Luteibacter rhizovicinus DSM 16549: one gene and its partner. The protein of the gene in region 1 interacts with the protein of each later gene in a pairwise test. Links are inferred from orthologs where the notes say so. Each region holds a gene or a part of one and is shown in the gene's direction. Other genes may lie near its edges.

The links.
Region 2: the proteins of rlmB (region 1) and tsaE interact in binary tests that used the Escherichia coli proteins (3 or more experiments, as listed by UniProt). The link is inferred for Luteibacter rhizovicinus DSM 16549 from one-to-one orthologs.

Annotation. Positions count from the first base shown.
Region 1 is NZ_CP017480.1:3,319,167-3,324,627, forward strand. Bases 1,229-4,227 are described here. They hold rlmB (23S rRNA (guanosine(2251)-2'-O)-methyltransferase RlmB), read left to right. Parts: upstream 1,229-2,354; coding sequence 2,355-3,101; downstream 3,102-4,227. Other genes in these bases: rnr (ribonuclease R), read left to right, coding at 1,229-2,358; BJI69_RS15250 (CBU_0592 family membrane protein), read left to right, coding at 3,098-3,382; sugE (quaternary ammonium compound efflux SMR transporter SugE), read left to right, coding at 3,518-3,832; phoU (phosphate signaling complex protein PhoU), read right to left, coding at 3,977-4,227. Outside these bases: more of rnr, read left to right, coding at 1-1,228; more of phoU, read right to left, coding at 4,228-4,684; phosphate ABC transporter ATP-binding protein PstB, read right to left, coding at 4,705-5,461. UniProt on the Escherichia coli protein: Specifically methylates the ribose of guanosine 2251 in 23S rRNA.
Region 2 is NZ_CP017480.1:2,698,948-2,703,651, forward strand. Bases 1,487-4,486 are described here. They hold tsaE (tRNA (adenosine(37)-N6)-threonylcarbamoyltransferase complex ATPase subunit type 1 TsaE), read left to right. Parts: upstream 1,487-2,743; coding sequence 2,744-3,229; downstream 3,230-4,486. Other genes in these bases: BJI69_RS12280 (bifunctional ADP-dependent NAD(P)H-hydrate dehydratase/NAD(P)H-hydrate epimerase), read left to right, coding at 1,487-2,747; BJI69_RS12290 (N-acetylmuramoyl-L-alanine amidase), read left to right, coding at 3,410-4,486. In the rest of the region: tRNA epoxyqueuosine(34) reductase QueG, read right to left, coding at 163-1,239; more of BJI69_RS12280, read left to right, coding at 1,275-1,486; more of BJI69_RS12290, read left to right, coding at 4,487-4,704. UniProt on the Escherichia coli protein: Required for the formation of a threonylcarbamoyl group on adenosine at position 37 (t(6)A37) in tRNAs that read codons beginning with adenine.

The DNA of each region.
Region 1 (5,461 bases):
AGCGTGCTGCACGGTGACCGCGTGCTGGCCAGCGTGGTCGGTATCGACCGCCGCGGCCGTCGCCAGGGTGCGATCGTCGAGGTGCTCGAGCGCCGTTCGCCGCGCCTGGTCGGCCGTGTGGTCATTGAAAACGGCGTGACCCTGGTCGAGCCGGACGACCGCCGCCTGCACCAGAACATCATGATTCCCGCAGGCCGCGAGTCCGGGGCCAATTCCGGTGAGATCGTGGTCGTCGAGATCACCGACCCGCCGACCCCGCACCGGGGCCCGATGGGCACGATCCGCGCCGTCCTCGGCCAGCGCCTGCAGCCGTCCCTGGTCGTCGAGATGGCGATCGCCAGCCACGACCTCCCGCACGAGTTCCCGCAGCAGGTGGTTCGCCAGACCGAGGAAGTCGAGCCGAAGGTCACCTCCGAGGAGCGCAAGGGTCGTGTCGACGTTCGCAAGCTGCCGCTGGTCACCATCGACGGCGACGACGCCCGCGACTTCGACGATGCCGTCTATGCCGAGCCTTTGAAGGACGGCGGTTTCCGCCTTGTCGTGGCCATCGCCGACGTCTCGCATTACGTGCCAGTCGGCACGCCGCTGGACGTCGAAGGCTACAACCGCAGCACGTCCACGTACTTCCCCGGCTTCGTCGTACCCATGCTGCCGGAGACGCTGTCGAACGGTATCTGCTCGCTCATGCCCAAGGTGGAACGCCTGTGCATGGTCTGCGACATGGAGATCGACGAGGAAGGCGACGTCACGCGCTCGAAGTTCTACGACGCGGTGATGTTCTCGCACGCACGTCTCACCTATAACAAGGTGTGGCAGGCCGTCGGCGAGCGCAACGCCGATGTGCGCCAGGAAATCTCCGACGTGCTTCCGCACATCGAGTCCCTGCATCGCCTCTACAAGGTGATGGCCAAGGCGCGCAAGCGTCGCGGTGCGATCGATTTCGAAACGCCGGAAGTGAAGTTCCGCATCGGCCCGGCAGGCGATGTCGAATCGATGGGCGCCTCCGACCGCAACGACGCGCACAAGATGATCGAGGAATGCATGATCGCCGCGAACGTGCAGGCGGCGCGCTACCTCACCAAGCGCAAGATTCCCGCGTTGTATCGCGTGCATGCACCGCCGCCGGCCGAGAAGTACGAAGACCTCCTGCGTTTCCTCAAGGAGTTCAAGCTGAAGATGCCGCCGGCGGACGAAGTCACGCCTGCGGATTTCTCGGCCCTGCTCAAGCGCGTGCACGATCGCCCCGAAGCCGAGCTCATCCAGTCGGTGCTGCTGCGTTCGCAGAGCATGGCGATCTACCACCCGGAGAACCAGGGCCACTTCGGCCTGGCGCTGGATGCGTATGCGCACTTCACCTCGCCGATCCGTCGCTATCCCGACCTGCTCGTGCATCGCGCCATTCGTTATGCGCTGAGCAAGGGCAAGCCGGCCGACTACGTCTACAGCGACACGCAGATGGCGGCCATGGCCGTGCATTGTTCGCAGCGTGAGCGTCGTGCCGAAGAGGCCGAGCGCGATGTGGACGAGCGCTTCAAGTGCGCCTGGATGGAGAAGCATGTTGGCGAGGAATTCGCCGGTACCATCACGGGCGTGACCTCGTTCGGTCTGTTCGTCGAGCTCGCGGCGTCGCGCGTATCCGGTCTCGTGCACGTGTCGCAGCTGCCGAATGACTACTACAAGTTCGATCCCATTCGTCATCTGCTTAGCGGCGAGCGCACGGGTTCCACGTATCGTCTCGGCGACTACGTGAGTGTGCAGGTGCTTCGCGCCAGCCTGGAAGATCGCAAGATCGACTTCCGTCTGGTCGCGCGCCTGGCCCAGTTGCCGAAGCCCGCGCCGAAGGTCGCGGTAGCCGCGCCGGTCGCCGAGAGCTCGGGCATGGCCAAGGCGGGCAAGGCCATCGGCCGCGCCGCGAAGAAGGCGATGGACAGCATCTTCGGCAAGAAGAAGACCAAGGCTGCGGTTGCGGTCGAGGCGCCTGCGGCGCATCATCCGGCCCCCGCGCCGGCATCGCGACGTCGCACGGCCGAGCCGGCCGCGAGCGAGCCGTCGCCGTCCCGGTCACCGCGTCGTCGTTCCGCAGCGCAGGCACCGGTACACGAGCAGCCCGCCCGGGGCGAGCGCCCGGCACGTTCCGAGCGCCCGGCACGTTCCGAGCGCCCGGCACGTGGTGAGCAGCCGGCACGTGGTGAGCAGTCAGCCGGAAGGTCGACTGCCAGGAAGACCGCGACGAAAAAAACCGCCGTGACGAAGACGACGACCCGGCAGGCGCCGGTCGCGACGTCGGAAACACCGGCACCGGCCAAGAAATCGGCACGGCGTCGGTCGCGTAAACCCAGGAGCAAGCCAGAAGCATGAGTGAGTCGTGGATCGTAGGAATCAATCCGGTCGAGGGCGCCCTCGCCAACGACCCGGATCGTGTCCGTGAAGTTCTGATCGAACAGAACTCGAAGAATGCGCGCGTGGTCGAGATCGCCGCGCTGGCGCGCAAGCTCGGCATCATCCTGAAACCGGTGAGCAAGGAGCAGCTCGAGAAGCTCGGTGGCGAAGCACGTCACCAGGGCGTTATCGCGCTATACGACACCCCGCCGTTGCGTGACGAGAGTCATTTGCCGGCGCTTCTCGACGCAGCGGGTGGCAACGCCTTCGTGCTGGTGCTCGACGGCGTGACCGATCCGCACAACCTGGGCGCCTGCCTGCGTAGTGCGGCGGCGGCAAACGTCACCGCGGTCGTGGTGCCGAAGGACCGTGCGGTCGGTATCACGCCGACCGTTCGTCGCGCCTCGGCCGGCGGGGCCGACCTGATCCCCTTGATTGCCGTGACCAACCTGGCTCGTGCCCTGCGCATGCTCAAGGATGCCGGCGTGTGGATTACGGGGTTGGACGGCGACACCGACAAGTCGATCTACGACATGGACCTGAAGGGGCCCATCGCACTGGTCATGGGTAGCGAGGGTGACGGTATGCGTCGTCTCACGCGCGACACCTGCGACTTCGTGGCGAAGATCCCGATGCCCGGCGGCATGGAGAGCCTGAATGTCTCCGTCGCCACCGGCGTGGTTCTGTTCGAAGCCCTGAGGCAGCGAGGAGCAAAACGATGAGCAGCATGATGTGGCATGACTGGGCCGGCCTGGTCGGCGTGGCACTGGTGTTGGTCGCGTTCTTCCTGCTCCAGGCCCACAAGCTCTCGGGGCAGGGCTATACCTACCAGGTGATGAACCTGGTCGGCGCCTTCGGCATCCTGCTTTCGTTGATCTTCGGCATGTTCAACCTGCCGGCGTTCCTGCAGGAAATGGCCTGGTTCCTGATCAGCGTCTACGGCATCGTCCGCGGCGTGAAGGCACGCAAGGCGGCGGTGATCACCCCGGATAGCCTGCCCTGATCGTCGGGTCAGCGAGGGGTTACACACCCTCGGTATAATGGGTGCAGATCGGCGCAAGGCCGGTCTGCCCCTGGGGACGACCCCAGGGCGCGCAGCAACTCCGCGGGGACGACCCCGCTTCTGCGGAGCCACACCATGTATTGGTTCGTGCTTGTTCTGGCGGGTCTTTTCGAGATCGCCTGGGCCGTTGGCCTGAAATACACCGAGGGCTTTACCAAGCTCATTCCCAGCGTGCTTACCGGCACCGCCATGGTGATAAGCATCGTGCTGCTGGCGTATGCGACGAAAAAGTTGCCCTTGGGTACCGCTTATGCGGTGTGGACCGGTATCGGCGCGGTCGGCGCGGTGACTCTCGGGATCATCCTGTTTGGGGAGTCCGCGCAGCCGTTGCGGCTGCTTTGCGTCGGGTTGATCGTGGTGGGGATTCTTGGGTTGAAGCTGACGGCTTGAGGCGTTGGCGCGGAGAGCATCGCCGATAAATCGGCTCCCACATAGAGCACGCCGTCGCCGGCTTTCGCTTTCTGTGGGAGCCGATTCAGCGGCGAAGGGTGCTCGCGAAACCGCCAGGTACCGCGACACCCCTCACCGGCAAAATCAAAACTCCGGATTGGCCGTCGTATCTTTCTTGACCCGCGGTGCCACCAGCGGCTCGCCGTTCACCACGAACCAGACGTTCTCCGCGATGTTCGTCGCGTGATCGCCGATGCGCTCGATGTTCTTCGCCATGAACAACAGGTGCGTGCACGGCGTGATGTTGCGCGGATCTTCCATCATGTAGGTGAGCAGGGCGCGGAACACCAGGGTGTATTCCTCGTCCAGGCGCGCATCGGCTTTCCAGACTTCGTAAGCGGCTTCGGCATCCTGCTCGTCGTACGCCTTGAGCACGTCGCGCAGCTCCTGGATGGCGAGCTCGGCGAGATTGGCCAGGCCGCCGACGACAGCGATGGGCGCCACGCGGCTGAGCGGAATCGACCGCTTGGCCACGTTCGCGGCGTAGTCGCCGATACGCTCGATGTCCGCGGCAATGCGCAGCGCGGCGAACACGTTGCGCAGGTCGCCGGCGATCGGTGCGCGCAGGGCGAGCAGGCGAACGACGTCCTGGCTGATTTCCTGTTCGAGCGCGTCGATCGCGTCGTCATTGTCGACGACGCGCTGGGCAGCGCGCTCGTCACGGCGTTCGACCACGTCGATGGCGGCTTCGAGCTGGGCGACGGCGAGCTCGCCCATCTTGACGATCTCGCGCGTGAGGCGCTTCAGTTCGTCGTCGTAGCTCTTGATGATGTGCTGGTGCGGAGTGTTCATCGCGTGCCTCGGTAGGGGGCTTAGCCGAAACGGCCGGTAATGTAGTCTTCGGTCTGCTTTTTGTTCGGCTTGGTGAAGATCTTTTCGGTCCGGTCGAACTCGATCAGCTCACCCATGTACATGAAGGCGGTCATGTCCGAGCAGCGTGCAGCCTGCTGCATGTTATGGGTGACGATGACGATGGTGAACTGGCTTTTCAGCTCTTCCACCAGCTGTTCGATACGGCTCGTGGCGATCGGATCGAGCGCGGAGGTCGGTTCGTCGAGCAGCAGCACTTCCGGCTTCAGCGCGATACCGCGGGCGATGCACAGGCGCTGCTGCTGACCGCCGGAGAGGCCGAGTGCGCTCTGCTTGAGCTTGTCCTTCACTTCGTCCCACAGCGCGGCGCCGCGCAGGGCCTGTTCGACACGACCTTCCATGTCGGTGCGGTTGAGCTTCTCGTGGTGACGAATGCCATAGGCGACGTTCTCGAAGATGGTCATCGGGAACGGGACCGGCTTCTGGAACACCATGCCGACCTTGCTACGCAGGCGGTTGAGCGAGTACTTCGGGTCGAGGATATTTTCGCCGTCGAGCACGATCTCGCCGCTGGCGCGCAGGTTCGGATAGATCGCGTAGATGCGGTTGAAGATGCGCAGCAGGGTGGACTTGCCGCAGCCGGACGGCCCGATGATGGCGGTGACCTTCTTTTCCGGCACGTCCATCGCGATGCTCTTCAGCGCGTGGAATTCGCCGTAATGGAAGTTGAGGTCGCGCACGGTCATCTTCGCCGGTACC
Region 2 (4,704 bases), 620 kb from region 1 along the record:
GCGCCGGGCTTTTTTTGGCGTATCGGTTCACTCGCGTTGCGAGTGCGCGTTTTGAGCGGCTCGCGCCGCCGCTCGCGTGGAGGTTCGTCGCGCAGAGCCTTCGGTGCCCACCCTCGCTGGGGAGGGTGGACACCAAGGTCTCCTGCGCGAGACGCTCAAGTGTTACGAGCTCGAGCGCAACGCATGTTGCGCACGAGCCCAGGCCACGTGTTCACGCACGACGTCCGACGGATCATCCGCGCGTGCTTCGAGTGCGGTGAGAATCTCGGTGCTCGTCGGTGCGTTGCCCAATCCAACGGCGAGATTGCGCAGCCAGCCTTCGTAGCCGGTGCGGCGGATCGCCATGCCTTCGGTGCGGGACAGGAACTCCGCTTCGGTCCATGCGAAGAGATCCACCAGCTTCGGTCCATCCAGGCTATGACGTGGCGCGAAGTCGGGCTCGGTCGCTTCTTGTGCGAACTTGTTCCAGGGGCAGATCAGCTGGCAGTCGTCGCAACCGAAGATACGGTTGCCGATCGGCGCGCGTAGTTCTTCGGGGATGCTGCCCTTCAGTTCGATGGTGAGGTAGGAGATGCATTTGCGCGCGTCCAGGCGATACGGCGCGACGATGGCCTGGGTCGGGCAGATGTCGATGCAGCGCCGGCAGCTGCCGCAATGCGCGGTGGCGGGCTCGTCCACCGGCAAGGGGAGATCGGTGTACAGCTCGCCGAGGAAGAAATACGAGCCGGCGCGCTTGTTGATCACAACGGTGTGCTTGCCGATCCAGCCGAGGCCGGCATTACGGGCGAGTGCCTTTTCGAGCACGGGGGCGGAGTCGACGTACGCGCGGTAGCCGAAGTCGCCGATGCGCTCGCCGATGCGCGCGGCGAGCTTCTGCAGTCGGTTGCGCATGACCTTGTGATAATCACGGCCGAGTGCGTACCGGGCCACGTAGGCCTTGTCGCCATCGTTGATCACCTCCCACGCATTCGCGGTGCCGGGGGGGATGTAATCCATACGGACGGAGACCACGCGCAGGGTGCCGGGCTCGAGTTCGGCAGGGCGGCTGCGACGCGTTCCGTGACGGGACATGTATTCCATCTCGCCGTGATGGCCGTCCGCCAGCCAGCGCTCCAGGTAGGCCTCGTCGTTGCCGAGGTCGGTGCCGGAGATGCCGACGTCGGCAAACCCGAGCTCGCGTGCCCACGCCTTGATGTCAGTGGCGAGGATGGCGTAGTCGATGGAGGGTGGGGCGGACATACGTGCATTCTACTTGCCCCTTCTATAATCCCCCGATGACCGCACCCAAACTCGGCACCGCTCTCTTCACTTCAGCGCAGGCCCGCGCGATCGACCAGCGCGCGACGGCCGAGCTCGGGATCCCGGGATTCGAGCTGATGACACGTGCGGCGGCGGCAGCCTTCGCCATGTTGCACGAGCGCTGGCCGGTGGCCGAGCGGCTACGGGTGGTCTGTGGTGCGGGCAACAACGGCGGCGACGGCTATCTGGTGGCTCGCGACGCACTTGCCGCCGGCCTGGACGTCGATCTGGTCGCTCTCGGCGAACCCAGGGGCGTCGATGCCATCAGGGCTCGCGACACCTTCGTCGCGGCGGGTGGTGAGCCGGTTTCCCTGGCGACCTGGACGGCACTCCCGCCGGCCGACGTGCTGGTCGACGCGATCTACGGCACCGGTCTGAACCGGGCGCCCGAAGGGGATGCACGCCAGGCGATCGAGGCCATGAACGCGTATGGCGCACCCATCCTGGCGCTCGATCTTCCCTCGGGCCTCTCCGCCGACACGGGCGCCACGCCCGGCGTGGCGATCCGCGCGGAGGCGACCGCTACGTTCATCGTGCACAAGCGCGGTTTGCATACCTTTCACTGCGAAGTCGCCGGCGACATCGCGCTGCATACGCTCGGGCTTCCGGAAACGCTGTTCGACTCGCCGGATTCGCATCTCCTGCTGCCCGGGCACCTGCCACCGCGGCCGCGCGAGTCGAACAAGGGAACGAACGGCCACGTGCTCGCCATCGGCGGTGACCATGGCATGGGCGGGGCGGTGCGCATGGCTGCCGAGGCCGCGCTGCGCACGGGCGCCGGTCTGGTCAGTGTCGCCACCCGAGACGAGCACGTGCTGGCCATGAATGCCGCGCGGCCGGAGCTGATGGCGCACGGCGTCAACGGCCCGCAGGCCCTGCAACCCATGCTGGAAAAGGCCTCGGTGCTCGCACTCGGTCCCGGCCTGGGTCAGGCAGCCTGGGGGCACGCTCTATGGACCACCGCGCTCGACGCCGATCTGCCGACGGTGCTCGACGCCGATGGCCTGAACCTGCTCCATGCCGAAGAGCGGTCCCTGCCCAGGATAGTCGTGCTGACGCCGCATCCCGGCGAGGCCGGTCGCTTGCTGGGTATCGACACGAAAGCCGTGCAGGCCGATCGCTTCGCTGCCGTGCGTGAAATGGCCAGGCGCTTCAAGGCGGTGGTCGTGCTCAAGGGCAACGGCAGCCTGATCGCCTCGGCGGCCGGCGAGGTCGCCGTCTGCCCCTGGGGTAACCCGGGCATGGCCAGTGGAGGCATGGGTGACACCCTCACCGGGATCATCGCGGCGCTGTTGGCGCAGGGGTGTAACGCCTATGAGGCAGCCTGCCTTGGCGTGAGCCTGCATGCCCGGGCTGGTGACGTCGCCGCCCAGATGGGCGAGCGCGGGCTGCTTGCCGGCGACCTGCTCGAGCCACTGCGCCGCCTCGTCAATGGGCTGGACGCATGAGCGCCGTCGCCGAGCTGATCCTCGCGGACGAGGAGGCCACCATGGCGCTGGGTCGCCGACTGGCGGACGTTCTCGACGCCGACGGCCTCGTCGCTTTTCTTTATGGCGACCTGGGCGCGGGCAAGACCACGTTCGCCCGCGCCTTTCTCAAGGCGCTCGGTGTCGGCGAGCGGGTCAAGAGTCCGACCTACAGCCTGGTCGAGGGCTACGAGCTCGGCGAGCGGCAGGCCTTCCATCTGGATCTTTATCGCATCGCCGATCCGGGCGAGCTGGAGTGGCTGGGCCTGGACAGCCTGGCGGAGCCCGGCGCCATCGTCCTGGTGGAATGGCCGGAACGGGGTGCCGGTGCCTTGCCGCCCGTCGATCTGGCCTTGAGTTTTCGTCACGAAGGGCCGGGCAGGGCGGTCCGACTCGAGCCGACGTCGCCTAAGGGCGAGCAGATCGTCGCCGCGCTGACCCTGGCGCCGACACCGCAGGCCTAGCATGCGCCCTTGTCCGCGGTTTACGGCCTTTATCCCTGAAAACAGGGGTTTTTCGGCATGCGACGACGTGTCGCTTGCGGCACATTCCTGTACGCCGGTTGACGAAGGTTTCGCAGGTTATGGATTATCAAGGGAAAACGTCTTGCATTCGTCGGGCGCTTGCAGTTCAATCCGGGCCGTATGAGGGGAATGACTATCAAACTTGGCCTGCTTGCGTGCGTGACCGCCATCGCGACGCTGACGGCTGTCGCCGTTTCGGCTGCCGACGTGAAAGCAGCCCGCGCCTGGGCGGGTCCGGAATACACCCGCGTGGTCTTCGATCTGTCCGGTCCGGCCGCCTACAAGATGTCGCAGGGCGATGTGCCCGGCAGCGTCGTGCTGGATATCGCGGGTAGCTCGGTGACGGGTGATTTTTCGGCGCCGGGCGGACAAGGCCTGTTCAAATCGATGAGCGTGAGCAAGCAGGGTGGCTCGGCGCGGCTGGTCGCGACGGTCGATCCCAGGGCGAAGCCGAAGAGCTTCCTGCTCAAGCCGGCCGGCGACTACGGCTATCGCCTGGTGCTGGATCTCTATCCGGGTGGGCAGAGCGATCCGGGCGACAACCCGCCCCCGGCCGCCGACCACGACTCGCCGTCCGTCGCGTCAGCTGGCAACGACGACGACGCTGAGGCATCCGCGCCAGCGCAGGCGCCCCTGCCGACACGCGGCAGCCGCAACTCGCGCAGCAAGTCGGTGCCGGCGGGCAAGCCTCCCATGCTGCCCACCGGTGACCGCAAGGTGGTGGTCGCCATCGACGCCGGTCATGGCGGCGAAGATCCGGGCGCGAAAGGCGCGACCGGCCTTCGCGAGAAGGACGTCACCCTCCAGGTGGCCCGCGAACTGGCTGACCAGATCAACCGCCAGCCCGGCATGCAGGCCGTTCTGACGCGCAACGGCGACTACTTCATTCCGTTGAAGCGGCGCTACGAAATCGCGCGGGAGCACAACGCGGACATGTTCGTGTCCATCCACGCCGACGCCTTCAAGAACGGCGACGCCAAGGGCTCCTCCGTCTGGGTGCTGTCCCCGCGCGGCAAGACCAGTGAGGCCTCACGCTGGCTGGCCGATCGTGAAAACCGCGCCGATCTGGTCGGCGGCGTTTCGCTCGACGACAAGGACGACAGTCTTGCCGCCGTCCTGCTGGACCTCCAGCAGGGCTACGCCATGCAGGCCAGCGAATCCATCGCCGGCAACGTGCTCAAGGCCTTGGGTCGCCTGGGCCCGACGCATCGCGGCTATGTCGAGCGCGCCAACTTCGTCGTGCTGCGCTCGCCGGACGTTCCGTCGATCCTGGTCGAGACCGCGTTCATCACCAACCCGGCGGAAGAAACCCGTCTGCGTGACGACGGTCATCGCCGCGAACTGGCCACGGCCGTGCTCGGCGGTGTGCGCAATTATTTCGAATCGATGCCGCCGCCGGGCACGTGGTTTGCCGC